One region of the Mesorhizobium sp. M0991 genome, then DNA from elsewhere that is predicted to be linked to it. Evidence: predicted binding sites of a transcription regulator. Region 1 holds the regulator's gene; the other holds the start of a gene.
What was found. Region 1 encodes LexA, which represses DNA repair genes until DNA is damaged. Its sites were predicted from a motif close to TGTTCNNNNTGTGTTCNG; they were not measured.

Region 1 (7,709 bases):
AGCGACCCTGCAACGGTTCCCGTGCCCGCGGTCGAGTCCATCGTGCGCCTACGCCGGCGTTTCCGCCTTCCGTCACCGTCCCGTATCCGCAACAGCGTAACCTCGGCGGCCGGCCTGGAACTCGACCGCGGCGTCGCCTTCCTGCTGGTGCCGGTGTTCCTCGCATGCGGGGTGGTCGTGTATTTCGCGATGGCGGCCGAGCTGGCCTTCCCACAGCCGATAGCTATCGTCGCCTTGGCAGCCCTTTGTGCGGTCGTCTCGCGGTCATGGCCCAGGACGCGCCTGTGCTTCATGGTGGCGTTGCTCTGCGCGCTTGGCGTGCTTGCCGCCAAGTTCGAGACCTGGCGTGTCGGGACGCATATGCTCGGTTCCGAAATCTCGACGCGGCTGACCGGTCGCGTCGTATCGTACGAGCCCATGGCGAGCGGCCGCATCAGGCTGACGATCGATGTGATCTCAACCGCCAGGCCGACACTGCGCTACATGCCGGAACGGGTCCGCGTTTCGGCGATGAAGATACCGGCTGAGCTGACCGCCGGTTCCGAGATCGCCGGCTATGTGCGGCTGCTGCCGCCGACCGGGCCGGTGCGGCCCGACAGCTATGATTTCTCCTTCGACAGCTATTTCGCCGGTATCGGCGGCAGCGGCTTTTTTCTCGGCAATCCGAAAGTCGTGTCGTCGGGCAGCATGCCGCTTGCCGCGCGGCTTTCTTCCGCGATCGAAGACGCGCGCGAATCCATCGCCGACCATATCCGCAGCCGCATCGGCGGCGCCGAGGGCGAGATTGCTGCTGCGCTAATCGTCGGCGTGCGCGCCGGCATTCCCGAGGAGATCAACGAAGCGATGCGGCGCACAGGCATCTACCACATCATCTCCATCTCGGGGCTGCATATGGCGTTGGTCGCCGGCACCATCATGGCGCTGCTACGCGGCGCCTTTGCGCTGTTTCCCGATTTCTCATCGCGACGGCCGGTCAAGAAATATGCCGCGGCCGCCGCGCTTTTTTCGATTGCGGCCTACCTCGTCTTTTCCGGCATTGTGGTAGCGGCCGAACGCAGCTTCATCATGCTGGCGGTGATGCTTATCGCCGTGCTGTTCGACCGGACCGCGCTCACCATGCGCAACCTGGCGATCGCCATCGCCGTCATTCTGGTGTCGCCGCACGAGGTGGTCGGTCCGAGCTTCCAGATGTCCTTCGCCGCGACGGCGGCCCTTGTCGGCGCCTATGCAGGCTGGTCTGATTACCGCGCCGGCAGGGCCACCACGCCGCCGCCCCGGCGGTCGCCGCTACGCTTTGCCACTCGAAAGGTCCTGCTGGGCATGGGCGGCCTGGCGATGACCTCGATCATTGCAGGGAGCGCCACGGCGCTTTTCGCCATATGGCATTTCCAGCGCGTGGCGCCGCTCAGCCTGTTCGCCAATCTGGCCATCATGCCTATCGTCTCACTGGTCGTCATGCCCTTCGCCGTCCTCAGTGCGCTGGCGATGCCGTTCGGCGCGGATGGGCCTTTCCTCTACGTGATGGGCAAGGGGCTGACGGCGATGATCGCCCTGTCCGGGTGGATCTCCGAGCGCTCGCCGATCGATGAGGTCGGGCTGATTTCGCTGAGATCTGTCCTTTTGGTGACGATCGCCCTCGTCATTGCCAGCATGGCGACGACCTGGTTGCGGCTCGCGGCACTTCCTTTCGCGCTCGCCGGCTTGCTAACGACAACGCAGACGCGCGTACCCGATGTATTGATCTCGGAGGACGCACGGCTGGTCGCGCTGCCGATCGGCAGCGGTGAACTCGCGGTCAACCGGGCACGCCCGAATGAGTTCACCATCGACAACTGGAAACGCGCGCTCACATCAGAGGCTATCGTCGCGCCGGAAACACCTGGAAAGAACGATCCGCAATTCGACATTGCCGATCCGGCCGACCTACCGCCGGGCATGCCGTTCATTTGCACGGACGGCCTCTGCCTTGCCAGGCATCCATCCGGCGCGATCATCGCGCAAGCCAAGGACCGCGATACTGCACGGCCAGCCTGCGCCTTTGCCAGCTTGATCGTCATCGACGACGCCACCGCCCATAATCCCTGCTACTACGACCGGCTGGTCCTCGTCGTCACCAAACGGCAACTGGCGCGCGCGGGAAGTGCGGCCGTCTATTTCGATCCACAAGCGGCAACACGCGCCGAAATCCGCTTTGCCGTCGAAAAATCATACCGGCCCTGGCACGTGCAACGGAAATTTTCACGCGCGGCGCGGGGCCTGCCGCCATACCGCAGGGCCGACAAACCCAAAGCCGGCGCCAAGGGCGGAGCTCAGTAGCGGCGGATCAGTCCGACGAGCTTGCCTTGCACCTTGACCCTGTCTGGTCCGAAGATGCGCGTCTCGTAGGCCGGATTGGCGGCTTCCAGGGCGATCGAGGCGCCCTTGCGACGGAACCGCTTCAGCGTCGCTTCCTCCTCGTCGACCAGTGCCACCACTATCTCACCGGGGCTCGCCGTATCGGCATTGCGGATGATCACCGTGTCGCCGTCGAAAATGCCAGCCTCGATCATCGAATCGCCTTTGACCTCGAGCGCATAATGCTCGCCGCCCATGATCATATCCGGCGGCACCGAAATCGAATGCGTCTGGTGCTGGATGGCGTCGATCGGCACACCGGCGGCGATGCGGCCCATCACCGGGATCGAAACGGCGGCGACGACATCGTCGTCATTGCCGGCTGCAGGGACGCGCGACGATGTCGGCTTGCCCTGCCGAGGGGCACCTTGCCCAAGACTGCCCTGGATGACACTCGGCGAGAACTTGCGTGCCGCATTGAGGCCGGGGGCGATCGAGTCAGGCAGGCGCAGCACCTCCAGCGCACGGGCCCGGTTGGGCAAACGGCGAATGAAGCCGCGCTCCTCCAGCGCCGTTATCAGCCGATGGATTCCCGATTTGGAAGCCAGGTCGAGCGCTTCCTTCATCTCGTCGAAGGAGGGCGGAATACCGCTTTCCTTCAACCTTTCGTGAATGAACATAAGCAGTTCGTGTTGTTTGCGTGTCAGCATAGCGACCCCCAACAGAATCAGAAAAACAAACCCAGAACAAACCCTATCTGTTCCAGTTGTGTTCCGCAACTGTTTAAAGTTTAATGAATGCGTTAAGGCTCGGGAAACAAACCACGCCCCTACCGGAATGCCGCATTTTCACCCGCCGCGAGCCTCATCGCCTTGATTCTGCTGTCGTTTGCGCCCTTCTGGCTTCCTAGAAGGCGCCACTGGCATCGGCCGTCGGTCGGCAAAAGGGCACGGAATTGAACCCGTATCGACTGTGCGGTTTGGTCAATGCACCGTGAACGAAACGAACTCAAAACGCCAACCTCGGGTTAACTCCTGGTTTCCACCGCCTGGTCAGGCTGCTTCTCGCTGGTGGAGCCTTGCTGCGCGCTACCCGGTAATGGAAGAACAGTCGATGCGTGTCCGGCGTTGCGTTGAATTTTTGGGGGAGCAGGCAAATCATGACAGGAATTCCCGATCTCGCGGCCATAAAGGCGATGGATGCCGCAGATCCGCTGCGCGCGATGCGCGACCGTTTTGTGTTGCCGCAAGGAGTGATCTATCTCGACGGCAATTCGCTAGGAGCTGCTTCACGTGCCGCTTTCGATGAACTGTACAAGGCCGCGACCGAGGAATGGTCGCATGATCTCATCCGCGCATGGAACACGGCCGGCTGGTTCAACATGCCGCTTGAACTTGGCGACCAGCTCGGGCGCCTGATCGGTGCCGCGACCGGCCAGACGGTGGTCTGCGACACGACGTCGGTCAACATCTACAAGCTGCTGCACGCCGCCATGGCCATGCGTCCGCAGCGGCGGGTCATCGTCGCCGAGGGCGATAGTTTTCCGACAGACCTTTACATGGCTGAAGGTGTGGTTTCGACGCGAAAAGATACGCTGCTGCGCCTCTCGGGGGTCGACGCGCCGACCATCGAAGAGCTGATCGACGAACGCACTGCCGTGGTGCTGGTCAACCACGTCAACTACAAGTCGGGCGAACTGCGCGACATGCCGGGGCTGACGCGCAGGGCCCAGGAGGCCGGGGCGATGATCGTCTGGGATCTCTGCCACACCGCCGGCGCGATGCCAGTCGAGCTCGACAAGGCAAACGCCGATTTTGCCGTTGGCTGCACCTACAAATATCTGAATGGCGGACCGGGCGCGCCTGCCTTCATCTATGCGGCTGAGCGGCATCTTGCCGACATCCAGCAGCCGCTCACCGGCTGGTGGGGCCATGCACGGCCCTTCGCCTTCGAGCCAGGCTATGCGGCCGGCACCGGCATCCGCCGGTTTCTGTGCGGCACGCAGCCGGTCCTGTCGATGCGCACGCTGAAGGGCGCGCTCGACATCTGGAACGATGTCGACATGACGGCGGTGCGCAAGAAGAGCATCGCGTTGGCCGATCTGTTCATCGAGCTTGTTGATGCAAGGTGCGGCGCTTACGGGCTAACGCTCGAAAGCACGCGCGACGGGGAAAAACGCGGCAGCCAGATTTCATTCATGCACGAGCATGGCTACCAGATCATGCGCGCGCTGATTGAACGTGGCGTGATCGGCGATTTCCGCGCGCCATCGACCATGCGCTTCGGCTTCACCCCGCTCTATGTCGGCTATGCCGATGTCTGGCAGGCAGTCGAAGTGCTTGAGGACATTCTGCGCACCGGTGCGTGGAAGGATGCGCGCTTCGCCATCAAGGCGGCTGTCACTTGAGATTGATGCGAGAGCTGGAATCGTGAGGCTGGCGACGACGCGCCGAGCGATGCTTACGGCTACGTTGCAAGGCCATATTGCCAGGGGAGGGCGCAGGGTGTTCGAACGTCACATTGCCGATTGGGACAACGCCTATACCAACGGCGCCAACATAGCCGGCAGCGATCGCTGGCCGGCGGCCTGGATCGAGCCCGCGCGGGTTTTCCGCAACGTGCTTTCGACCGAGGGCAGGGCGCGGCTCGACATGGCCTATGGCGATAACCCACGCAACCGGCTCGATCTTTTCCTGCCGGCCATCAAGCCCAAGGGACTCGTGGTGTTCGTTCATGGCGGCTATTGGATGGCATTCGACAAGAGTTTCTGGTCGCATCTTGCCACTGGCCCTGTTGATCGCGGCTATGCGGTGGCGATGCCGTCCTACACTCTCTGTCCGCAGATACGCATTGGCGGCATCGTCAAAGAAGTCGGCGCGGCGATCGGCAAGGCGGCGGCGATGGTCGCAGGGCCGCTGATGCTGACCGGACACTCGGCCGGCGGCCATCTTGTTAGCCGGATGGTTACGGCGACGACGCCGCTGGCGCCCGAAGTGGTCCGGCGCGTTCGTCATGTGCTGTCGATCTCGGGGGTGCACGATTTGCGCGCGATCATGCGCACCGGCATGAACGAGACGCTGGCGATCGATGAGGCCGAGGCGCAGGCCGAAAGTCCGGTGCTGCTGCGCCCGATGGACAAGGCCCGCCTGACCTGCTGGGCCGGCGGCGGCGAGCGCGCCGAATTCCTGCGCCAGAGCGCGTTGCTGGCCAACATCTGGATCGGCCTGGGTGCCGCGACCAGCTCGGTGGTCGAGCCTGACCGGCATCATTTCAACATCATCGACGGTTTGGCCGATCCAGACCATCCGCTGACCCGGACTTTGATCTCGGAGTGAGGCAGGTTCAGCGTAGCATCAGCACGTCGCAGGGGGAGCCTGCCGCCGCGGCAGGCGCAAACGGCGCGCGGACGATCAGCCCGTTGGCATCGGCCAGCATTTTCAGCATCGAGGAGTCCTGGATGCCGAACGGCGTCGCCACGAGCGTGTCGCCGTTGTCTGTGACAACGGCCCGCACATAGTCCTGCCTGAGATCATTGGCCGGCATGGCACCACCGAGCCGTGCCCGACCTATATCCTGCTGAAAGGCGCGGCCGCCGAGCCGCGCCAGCAGCGGCTTCAGGAAGAGCTGGGTGCAGACCAGACTCGCCACCGGATTGCCGGGCAGGCCGATGCAGCGAATGTCGCCCAGCCGCCCGAACATCAGCGGCTTGCCCGGCCGCATGGCGATCTTCCAGAAATCGAGCGTCATGCCTTGCCCGGTCAGCACGTCATGGACGAAGTCGTGGTCACCGACCGAGGCACCGCCCAGCGTGACGATGACATTCGCGCCAGCCTTCACGGCCTTTTCAACCAGCGCAGCGATCGCCTCCCTGCGGTCCGGCGCGATGCCAAGGTCGAGCGCGCGCGCACCGACCGACTGTGCGGCAGCGGCGACACCATAGGCGTTGGAGGAGATGATCTGGTCGGGGCCAAGATCGCTGCCCGGCGGCAGCAATTCGTCGCCGGTGGCGATGATGGCGACCAGCGGCCGTTTGACCACGCGGACCTCGGGGTGGTTGGCCGACGCCGCCAGCGACAAGGCCGCCGGATCGAGCAGGCGGCCGTTGGGCAGTAGGACATCGCCCTTGGCGAAATCGAGCCCGAGGCGGCGGATGTTTCGCCCCTGCACCGTCGGCTCCGTCACTTCGACGCTGCCGCCGCCGAGATCGCGGACGTTCTCCTGGATGACGACGGTGTCGGCGCCTTCGGGAAGCGGCGCGCCGGTAAAGATGCGCACGGCCTGCCGCTGCTGCACCGATCCGGTAAAGCCGCGTCCGGCCGGCGCCACGCCGACCACCGAAAGCCTTGCTGGTACGGACGCGATATCGGCCGCCCGCACGGCATAGCCGTCCATGGCGGAGGCGTTGAACGGCGGCTGGGTGCGGAGCGCCACAACCGGCTCCGCCAGCACGCGGTCGGCGGCATCCAGCAGCGCGACGCGTTCGCCCGGCAGCGCTGCTGCGCCGTCCAGCAGGCGCTCGAGCGCCTCGGCAACTGGGACCAGCGCCATTAGCGGCCTGCCTCGGTGGCCCCATCTCCGGTGATCTTGTAGTCGCCGGATTTGCCGCCGGTCTTTTCAACCAGCCTGATGCCGGAGATGACCATGGCGCGGTCGACCGCCTTGGCCATGTCGTAGATGGTCAGGCAAGCGACCGAGACGGCGCTCAGGGCCTCCATTTCAACGCCGGTCTTGCCGGTGACGCGGGTCAATGCTGTCACCTTCAGGCCGGGCAAAGCTGCGTCCGGCTCGATATCGACAGATATCCTGGTCAGCAGCAGCGGATGGCAAAGCGGGATCAGTTCATGCGTTTTCTTGGCCGCCATGATGCCGGCAATGCGCGCGGTGCCGAGCACGTCGCCCTTCTTGGCATCGCCGGCGAGGATCATGTCCAGCGTCTCGGACCGCATCGACACGAAGCCCTCGGCGACTGCCGTGCGCACCGTCTCAGCCTTGTCGCCGACATCGACCATGTTGGCTTCGCCCTGCGCGCCAAGATGGGTGAGGGCGGCCGCCATCGTCAGATCGCCTCTGCCGGCGCCTTGCCCGTCAAAAGCAGGCGCGTTGCAGCGGCCACGTCCTGCTGACGCATCAGGCTCTCACCAACCAGGAAAGTAGCGATGCCGCTCCGCTCCAGCCGGCGGCAATCGTCATGCGAAAAGATCCCGCTCTCACTGACCAGAAGGCGGCCGGCCGGCACCATCGCTACCAGCCGTTCCGAGGTCTCGAGGCTGGTTTCGAAGGTCCGGAGATTGCGGTTGTTGATGCCGATCAGCCGCGATGACAGCCGCAGCGCACGTTCCATTTCCGCCTCGTCATGCACTTCGACCAGCGCGTCC
Region 2 (7,709 bases), on a different contig from region 1:
CCGGCGGCGCGCAGCGAAACCTGCTCACCACAGAACTTCTCGATCGCCTGCTCGATCGCCTGCTGCACCGAAGGCTGGTTGGCCTGGCGCTGCCAGCCGGCGAAGAGACTGCCGTCATATTCGATGTCGAGGCGAAAACGCGGCATTCCCGGATCGAGGCGAAATCAGGCGGCGAGGGCTGAGCCGAAGGCCGAGGCGTAGACCAGCCTGCCGGTCTCCGGCGCCTCGCCCCAGGCAAGCGCCTGCAAAGCCTCGCCTTGGTACTCGCTCTCGAATTTTACTGCACGGGCGCGGTTGTAGCCGAAGCGGCCATAATAGGCCGGATCGCCGAGCACCACGGCGAGCGTCTCGCCGGCAGCTTTCAGGCGGATATGAGCCTCGCGGACCAACGCACCGCCGATGCCGGTGCCGTGGAACGACGGCTCGACCGCCAGAGGCGCCAAAGCCACCGCCGGGAAGCTCTTGCCGCCATTCTGCACGAAGAGCCGTGAAAACAGGATATGGCCGACCACTTGCCCGTCTTCGTCCGCCACCAGTTCGACGACGGCATCACCGCCGGTGACCAGCGCGTCGACCAGTCCGGCCTCCGCCTGCTGGCCGAATGCGTGTTCTTCGACAAGGCGGATCGCCTCGCGGTCCCGCGGCGTCGCCGCGCGTATGGACATCATGCTCATGACAATTTCATTCCTTTTTCGAGCTTGGCCCCGCGCAGAAACTCCTGCGCGGCAATGGGCCTTCCGCCCGCACGTTGAACTTCGACCAGCCTGATCGCGCCTGACCCGCAGGCGACCGTCAGCCGATCGTCGAGAATTCCTCCCGGTTCGCCGGCGCCTTGCAAGAGCGTCGAGCGAAGCAGTTTCAGCCGCTCCATGCGGCCGCCGATTTCGGCCTCGCACCATGCACCGGGAAAGGGCGACAGGCCGCGAATCTGGTTGTGCACGTCGCCGGCAGGTCGCAGCCAGTCTATGCGAGTCTCCGATTTATCGATTTTCTTGGCGTAGGTCACCCCCACCTCGGCCTGTGTGGTAAATGTCAGTGTATTCCGTTCCAGCCGTTCGAGCGCCTGCACCATCAGAGCCGCACCCAACACCATCAGCCGGTCGTGCAGATCGCCGGCCGTCATGTCGGGTCCAACGGCGCATTTTTCAACCATTGCCACCGGCCCGGTGTCGAGGCCTTCCTCCATCCGCATCACCATCATGCCCGTCTCGGTATCGCCGGCCATGATGGCGCGCTGGATAGGGGCGGCGCCGCGCCAGCGCGGCAACAGCGATGCGTGGCCATTGAGGCAACCGAGCCGCGGCGCCTCGAGAATGGGTTTCGGCAGAAGCAGCCCGTAGGCGACTACCGCGGCGACGTCGGCACCCAACGCGCGGAACGCCTCCTGCTCCGCCTCGCCCTTCAGCGACACCGGCGTGCGAACCTCGACGCCCAACCGATCCGCCTCGCGCTGCACCGGCGACGGCGTCAGTTCGAGCCCGCGCCGGCCGCCGGCGCGCGGCGGCTGCGTGTAGACGGCTGCCAATTCATGCCCGGCCTCGGCAATCGCCCGCAGCGTCGACACGGAGAATTCAGGCGTACCCATGAAGATGACACGCAGGGGCATTCGTCGACCCCTATCCCACCATCTTGCCTGGCGCCTTGTCCCTGGCGAGCTTCTTGAACTTTTTGACCACCATGTCGCGCTTCAGCTTGGAGATGTAATCGATGAACAGCACGCCGTTGAGATGGTCGATTTCATGCTGCAGGCAGGTCGCCATCAGCCCCTCGGCTTCGATCTCCTGCAGCTTGCCGTCGCGATCGAGATATTTCACCCGCACCGCTGCCGGACGCTCGACCTCGGCGTAGTAGTCCGGGATCGACAGACAGCCTTCCTCATAGACCGAACGCTGGTCGGAGCTTTCGAGGATTTCGGGATTGATGAAGACGTGCGGTGCCGGCGTCTCGTCCTCCTTGGCGAGGTCGATGACCAGCATGCGCAAGGGTTCGCCGACCTGGATCGCAGCGAGGCCAATGCCGGGCGCGTCATACATGGTGTCCAGCATGTCGCCGGCCAGTTTGCGCAAGTCGCCGTCGACACGCTCGACCGGTTTTGAAACCTGGCGCAGGACGGGATCGGGGAGGATGATAAGCGGCTTGATCGACATGGCGTCTCACCTAAGACCTCGCAGGAAAAGCGTCAACCGGGGCGCCTTCGGGTCGTTCACGTTTTGATCTGTGCCGGTAGACCGAATCATCTATGCTGTCGGCATGAACGATCTGGCCACCATCCTGTCCGAACCTGTCGCCCGGCTCGGCGCCACCACGATCACGCTCGGCCATGCCCTGGGTTTCGGCGCAATGCTGTTCCTCGGACTGTTCGTGGCGCTCGTCGTTGCGCTCTGGCGATCGGCCAAGGCGCGTGCGGTGGCGGCCGCCGAAGCCGCCGACCACGCCCGCGACGCCGAGGTGCGGATGGCCGGCATCTTGGCAAGCCAGGCGGAAATGCAGGGCCGCATGGGCGCCATCGCAGAAGTGTTCGGGGCGCGCCAAGCGGAACTGACACAGTCGATCGGCCAGCGCCTCGATGCCATGACCGGCCGCCTAGGCCAGACCATGACCGAGCAGACGAGATCGACGCATGAGAGCCTCGCCAAGCTGCAGGAACGGCTGGCGATTATCGATGTCGCGCAAGGCAACATCCAGTCGCTGGCCGGCCAGGTCGTGCAATTGCAGGCGATCCTTTCCAACAAGCAGACGCGCGGCGCCTTCGGCCAGTCGCGCATGGAAGCCATCGTCGCCGACGGATTGCCGCACGGCGCCTATGAATTCCAGGCGACCTTGTCGAATGGCAGCCGGCCCGACTGCCTGGTGAAGATGCCGAACGGCGCACCGTCGCTTGCCATCGATGCAAAGTTTCCGCTCGAGGCCTGGAATGCCATTCGGGCCGCCGAAGGCGCCGACCTGCAGAAGTCCGCCGCACAGGCTTTCCGCCGCGACATCGAGGTGCATGTCCGGGATATTTCCGAAAAATACCTGATCCAGGGCGAGACGCAGGACACCGCCTTCATGTTCGTGCCCTCGGAATCGGTGTTCGCCGAAATCCATGAGAATTTCGAAGCCGTTGTCCAAAAGGCGCATCGATCGCGGATCGTCATCGTCTCGCCATCGCTTTTGATGCTGTCGATCCAGGTCATCCAGGCAATCCTCAAGGATGCACGCATGCGCGAGCAGGCGCACCTGATCCAGGGCGAGGTTATCCGGCTGATGGAAGACGTGTCTCGGCTCGACGAGCGGGTGCGCAAATTGCAGACGCATTTCGGCCAATCGGCCAAGGATATCGACGACATTCTGGTCTCGACATCGAAGGTGACCAGGCGCGGACAAAAGATCGAGGCGCTGGAGTTTGGCGTGCAGCCGGCGGAGAACACCACTGGTTCGAATGGCAGCGGAGCAAAAGCGGAAAGCAGCCCGCGCGTCGCCGATTCGAAAACCGGGCAGTTGAGGCTAAGGGTCGTCGAAGGCGACGATTGAGAGCTCCGCCGGAACCGGAGGCGAGCGCTTCGCCCGGGTCTGGCGCTACTGCTCCTCGATGATGGTCATGCCTTCGAATTCCGGCAGCCAATGCAGCGCCGAGCGATGCCAGATCTGCTTTCTCGGCACCAGTTGATCGCGCTGCCGTGCCGTCCCGACCCTGATGCCGTAAACCTTCGGTCCCTCGCCCGCCGACGTGGCGTAGAGATGCGAGCCGCACTCACCGCAAAATGCCTGAGCGCGCTTGGCGCCGCTCGAACCGGTCTTGATGTAGATCTTCGGCGTGCCCTTGGTGATCCTGTAATTGTCCTCGGACGCCGGCACCGTGACGCGAAAGGCCGTTCCGGTTAGCTTCTGACAATCGATGCAGTGACAAATGGTGGTCTTTTCCGGATCGACTTCGGCCTCGTAAGTGATGGCGCCGCAATGACACCCGCCGTCGATTTTCATCTTCGTTCCTCCCTAGCTTTTGCCTGCGATCATAGCCGGGACTGCCCGATGACGCATCGGTTTCCTCAAGCCATTTTCCTTAGGCCGGTTCTTGTCCGGATGCCCCCGCCAAGGCCTTGCTCCGGCGTTCCCAGGTGCCGGTGGTCTGCGGCTTGACGAAGAGCCGCGTCACCTCCGGCATCTCCGCCTTCAGCCGTGTCTCGAGGCGCTCGACGCAGGTCTCTATCTCCGGCGCAGACAGATGATCCTCGAACTCGATGCTCAAAGCGGCTACGATCTCCTGCGGACCCATATGCAGCGTCAGTGCGCCATTCGCGCGTTGCACCGCCGGGTCCTGCTGGACGATGGCCAGCACCTTTGTTTGCACCTCGGGCGAGGCCGGCTCACCGAGCAGCAGGCTTTTGCTTTCGCGCGCCAGGAAGATCGCGGTCGCGCCCAGGATGAGCGCGATGCCGATCGACGCGGCGCCGTCGAGCTTAGGCATGTCCAGCCGTTCCGCTGCCAATATGCCGGCGAAGGCGACAACGAGGCCGAGAAGTGCCGCGCTGTCCTCGAAGAGTACGGTGTAGACACTCGGATCCTTGCTGAGCTGCACCGCCTCAAGCCAGCCGTGGCTGCCTTTTTGGTGGCGGAATTCCTTCAGCGCCACCAGCCAAGAGGTGCCTTCGAAGAGGAAGGAAAGGCCAAGGACAGCGTAGTTCACCTTGGCGTTGGCGATCGGCTCCGGCGCCATGATGTGCGTCACGCCTTCGTAGAACGATATGCCGGCGCCCAGTGCAAAGACGAGGAGCGCGACGATGAAGCTCCAGAAGTACAGCTCGCGGCCATGGCCGAGCGGATGCGTGCGGTCGGCCGGCCGGGCGGCACGGTGCATGCCGTAAAGCAGCAGGCTGCCATTGCCGGTATCGACGAGCGAGTGGACGCCTTCCGAGAGCATTGCCGAGCTGCCCGTGAACAAGGCAGCGGCAAATTTGGTCAGTGCGATCGCAAGATTTCCGGCGAGCGCCGCATAGATCACTTTTTTCGACCCGCCATGCGCCGCCATGGTGTGCTGCCTTGGTTGATGCACCGAGATTGGCGGAGCGCCCGCCCACGCTCCACAGTTCCCACAACGCCCGAAGTGTCGAGTTGTTCAAAAGGTCAGTTGTTCAAAAGGGCGGCGCGGGGCTATTCGACGACCTCGTCCGTCCAGACCTTGAAGCCAGCCAGCGCGCCCGGCCCAAAAATGTGGGTCAGCGGCACATCGGCCGCATCGCGTCCGGAGGCAATCAGGATACGGCCGATGCGCGGCGCGTTGTTGCGCGGGTCGAACGCGTGCCAGCGGCCGCCGACATAGACCTCCATCCAGGCGGCGAAATCCATGTCCGACCACGGCTTTGGCAGGCCGATATCACTGATATAGCCGGTGCAGTAGCGGGTCGGAATGTTCAGGGCGCGGCAGAAGGCAACAGCGAGGTGGGCAAAGTCGCGGCACACACCACTCTGCTCGCGATAGGCCTCGGCGGCGGTGCGCGTCGGGCGCGCATTGAAATAGTTGAAGACGATGTGGTTGTGGACGAAGTCGCAGACCGCCTGGACGCGCGGAATGCCGAGCGGGGTGCTGCCGAACAGCCGCCACGCTTCATTCGCCAGCACGTCGCTCTCGCAATAACGGCTGGGCAGCAGGAACAGCAGCGTCTCCGACGGCAGATCGCGCACCTCGTGCTGCCACGCCGTCAGCTCGCGCGTCTCGAAGGAGCCGGGGTCGCGGATGACCGCGTCCGTGCCGAACGCAAAGCGCCCGGCCGGCGCAACGAGACGGTTGCACCAATTGCCGAAACTGTCGCGGTAGCTTTCGATCGGCACCGGCGGGTTCGACGTCAGGAAGTCCGGCCGCTCAAGATCGGATGCGCGCGAATAATGGACATTTAGCATCGCGATCAGCGGTGTTTCCTGCGGGAAATCGAAGCTCATCTGGCAACCGATGTGGATCCGCATTGTCGTCCTGACCGGCCTGCCTGATCATCAGCCGGCGAATCGCAAGGGCTGATGCTGCAGGGCGAAGAAGACCATGGCACGGACCGCTGCGGTTTACGAGGGAATTAGAAACCGGTTGACAGCCATCGGCCAGGGCGACTGCACGGCAGCGGCCTCTTGCAGTCGAGCGTTTTCTCTTGTTTCACTTCGCCAGACATCAACTGGAGGAACGAATCATGGCTAAGGGTGCGATGAAGGCAGGCAAGGAAGCCCGCAAGCCGAAGAAGGACGCGAAGAAACCCGCTCCGGCGCCGGCCCTGAAGGCACCGCCGGTGAAGGCGATGAAGCTGAAGGACAAGTAGGGCCGCAGCTACCGTTTCGGCTGATTTCGACCGGCCGCAAACGCGGCCGGTATGATTGTTCATTAAGCGCACGCGCATCCCCTATGGATGGGGCGAAGACAGTTTTGCGCGTTCAAGAAATCGGCCGGAAGCCATCGAAACGGAGCGTTCCGATGTCGTGGATTTTCCTGTTCCTCGCCGGCCTGTTCGAGATCGGCTGGGCGATCGGCCTCAAGTACACCGACGGATTCTCGAAGCCGCTGCCGACCGTCCTGACGGTAGCCTCGATGATCGTCAGCCTGACCTTGCTCGGCCTGGCGCTGAAGGCGTTGCCGGTCGGCACCGCTTATGCGATGTGGACCGGCATCGGCACCGTCGGCACGGCGCTGTTGGGGATATGGCTGCTCGGGGAGCCGGCGACGGCGATCAGGCTGGCCTGCATCGCGCTAATCGTCTGCGGCATCATGGGACTGAAGCTCGCGGCTTAGCCGATTCTGACAGACGAACGCGCTCGGGGCCGCTGCAAGGCGGCCCTGATTCTTGAATTCGGCTGATCAGCGCCGGAAGGCGCTATCGGGCGGAGAAGCCGGGCGGCGTCCTGCCAGTGCGCTGCTTGCGCGCGGCATAGCGCGCATCACGCTTGGCCTTGCGTTCGGCCTCGTCGGCAAGAAAACGGGCGATGCGCTCGTTCTCTTCAGCTTCCCGGATCTTCGCTTCGGCCTGTGCAGCTTCTTCCGCGGCGATGCGTGCCGCTTCGGCAGCTGCCTCGCGCTCGGCCTTTTCTGCTGCTTCGCGCGCCAGCTTTTCCTGCTTCAGCCTGGCCTTTTCGGCCTCGCGTATCGCGCGGGCCTCGAGGATCGCCTTGCGCTCCGCCTGTCGTGCCAGCACCGCTGGATCATCTGCCGCCGGCTTTGCCTTAAAGCGCTCCAGAAGCGCCTTCTTTGCCTCGTTTGCGGCATTGCGCCGCTCGAAAACGTCTTTTTCCCTGTAGATAGCCAAGTCCACTTCCCTGGAGTCAATTTGCGAGGCTTACATACGCGTGAAAACCGAGAGTTCAAGCGCCAAAACGGTATGCCAGCCATGAAATTCTGATCTGTTGCAACCGGGAGACGCCATTTCGATTGAATTCGACTGAAAGCCACCCGCACTGTTCACCATCCAGGCCTCTGGCGGGGCGACGGACTGATCGCTACCTGTAGCGCCAAGACAAACGCTGGGATGACACACTATGGAACTCGGTCTCTACACCTTCGCCGACGTCAGCCCGGAACCGGGTCCCGGTGCGATCGGTGCGCATGAGCGGCTGCGCAACCTGATCGAGGAGATCGAGCTGGCCGACCAGGTCGGGCTGGACGTGTTTGGTCTCGGCGAGCACCACCGTCCCGACTATGCTGCCTCGGCTCCGGTGGTGGCGCTGGCGGCGGCTGCCGAACGGACCAAGCGCATAAG

Region 2: a site for LexA is predicted at 2,201-2,218, ahead of NKH70_RS01165 (DNA recombination protein RmuC). Genes of this name have one in related genera too.

The regions. Positions count from the first base shown of each region.
Region 1 covers NZ_JAMYNE010000007.1:65,823-73,531, reverse strand. The annotation lists gene NKH70_RS13000 (ComEC/Rec2 family competence protein) at 1-2,316, shown strand, start outside; gene lexA (transcriptional repressor LexA) at 2,310-3,044, opposite strand; gene kynU (kynureninase) at 3,494-4,741, shown strand; gene NKH70_RS12985 (hormone-sensitive lipase) at 4,839-5,669, shown strand; gene NKH70_RS12980 (molybdopterin molybdotransferase MoeA) at 5,677-6,882, opposite strand; gene moaC (cyclic pyranopterin monophosphate synthase MoaC) at 6,882-7,388, opposite strand; gene trpC (indole-3-glycerol phosphate synthase TrpC) at 7,391-7,709, opposite strand, start outside.
Region 2 covers NZ_JAMYNE010000001.1:234,449-242,157, forward strand. The annotation lists gene truA (tRNA pseudouridine(38-40) synthase TruA) at 1-146, opposite strand, end outside; gene NKH70_RS01150 (GNAT family N-acetyltransferase) at 165-674, opposite strand; gene fmt (methionyl-tRNA formyltransferase) at 671-1,600, opposite strand; gene def (peptide deformylase) at 1,617-2,147, opposite strand; gene NKH70_RS01165 (DNA recombination protein RmuC) at 2,251-3,513, shown strand; gene NKH70_RS01170 (GFA family protein) at 3,559-3,963, opposite strand; gene NKH70_RS01175 (cation diffusion facilitator family transporter) at 4,043-5,008, opposite strand; gene NKH70_RS01180 (transglutaminase-like domain-containing protein) at 5,131-5,940, opposite strand; gene NKH70_RS01185 (hypothetical protein) at 6,156-6,281, shown strand; gene sugE (quaternary ammonium compound efflux SMR transporter SugE) at 6,434-6,748, shown strand; gene NKH70_RS01195 (DUF6481 family protein) at 6,831-7,259, opposite strand; gene NKH70_RS01200 (LLM class flavin-dependent oxidoreductase) at 7,489-7,709, shown strand, end outside.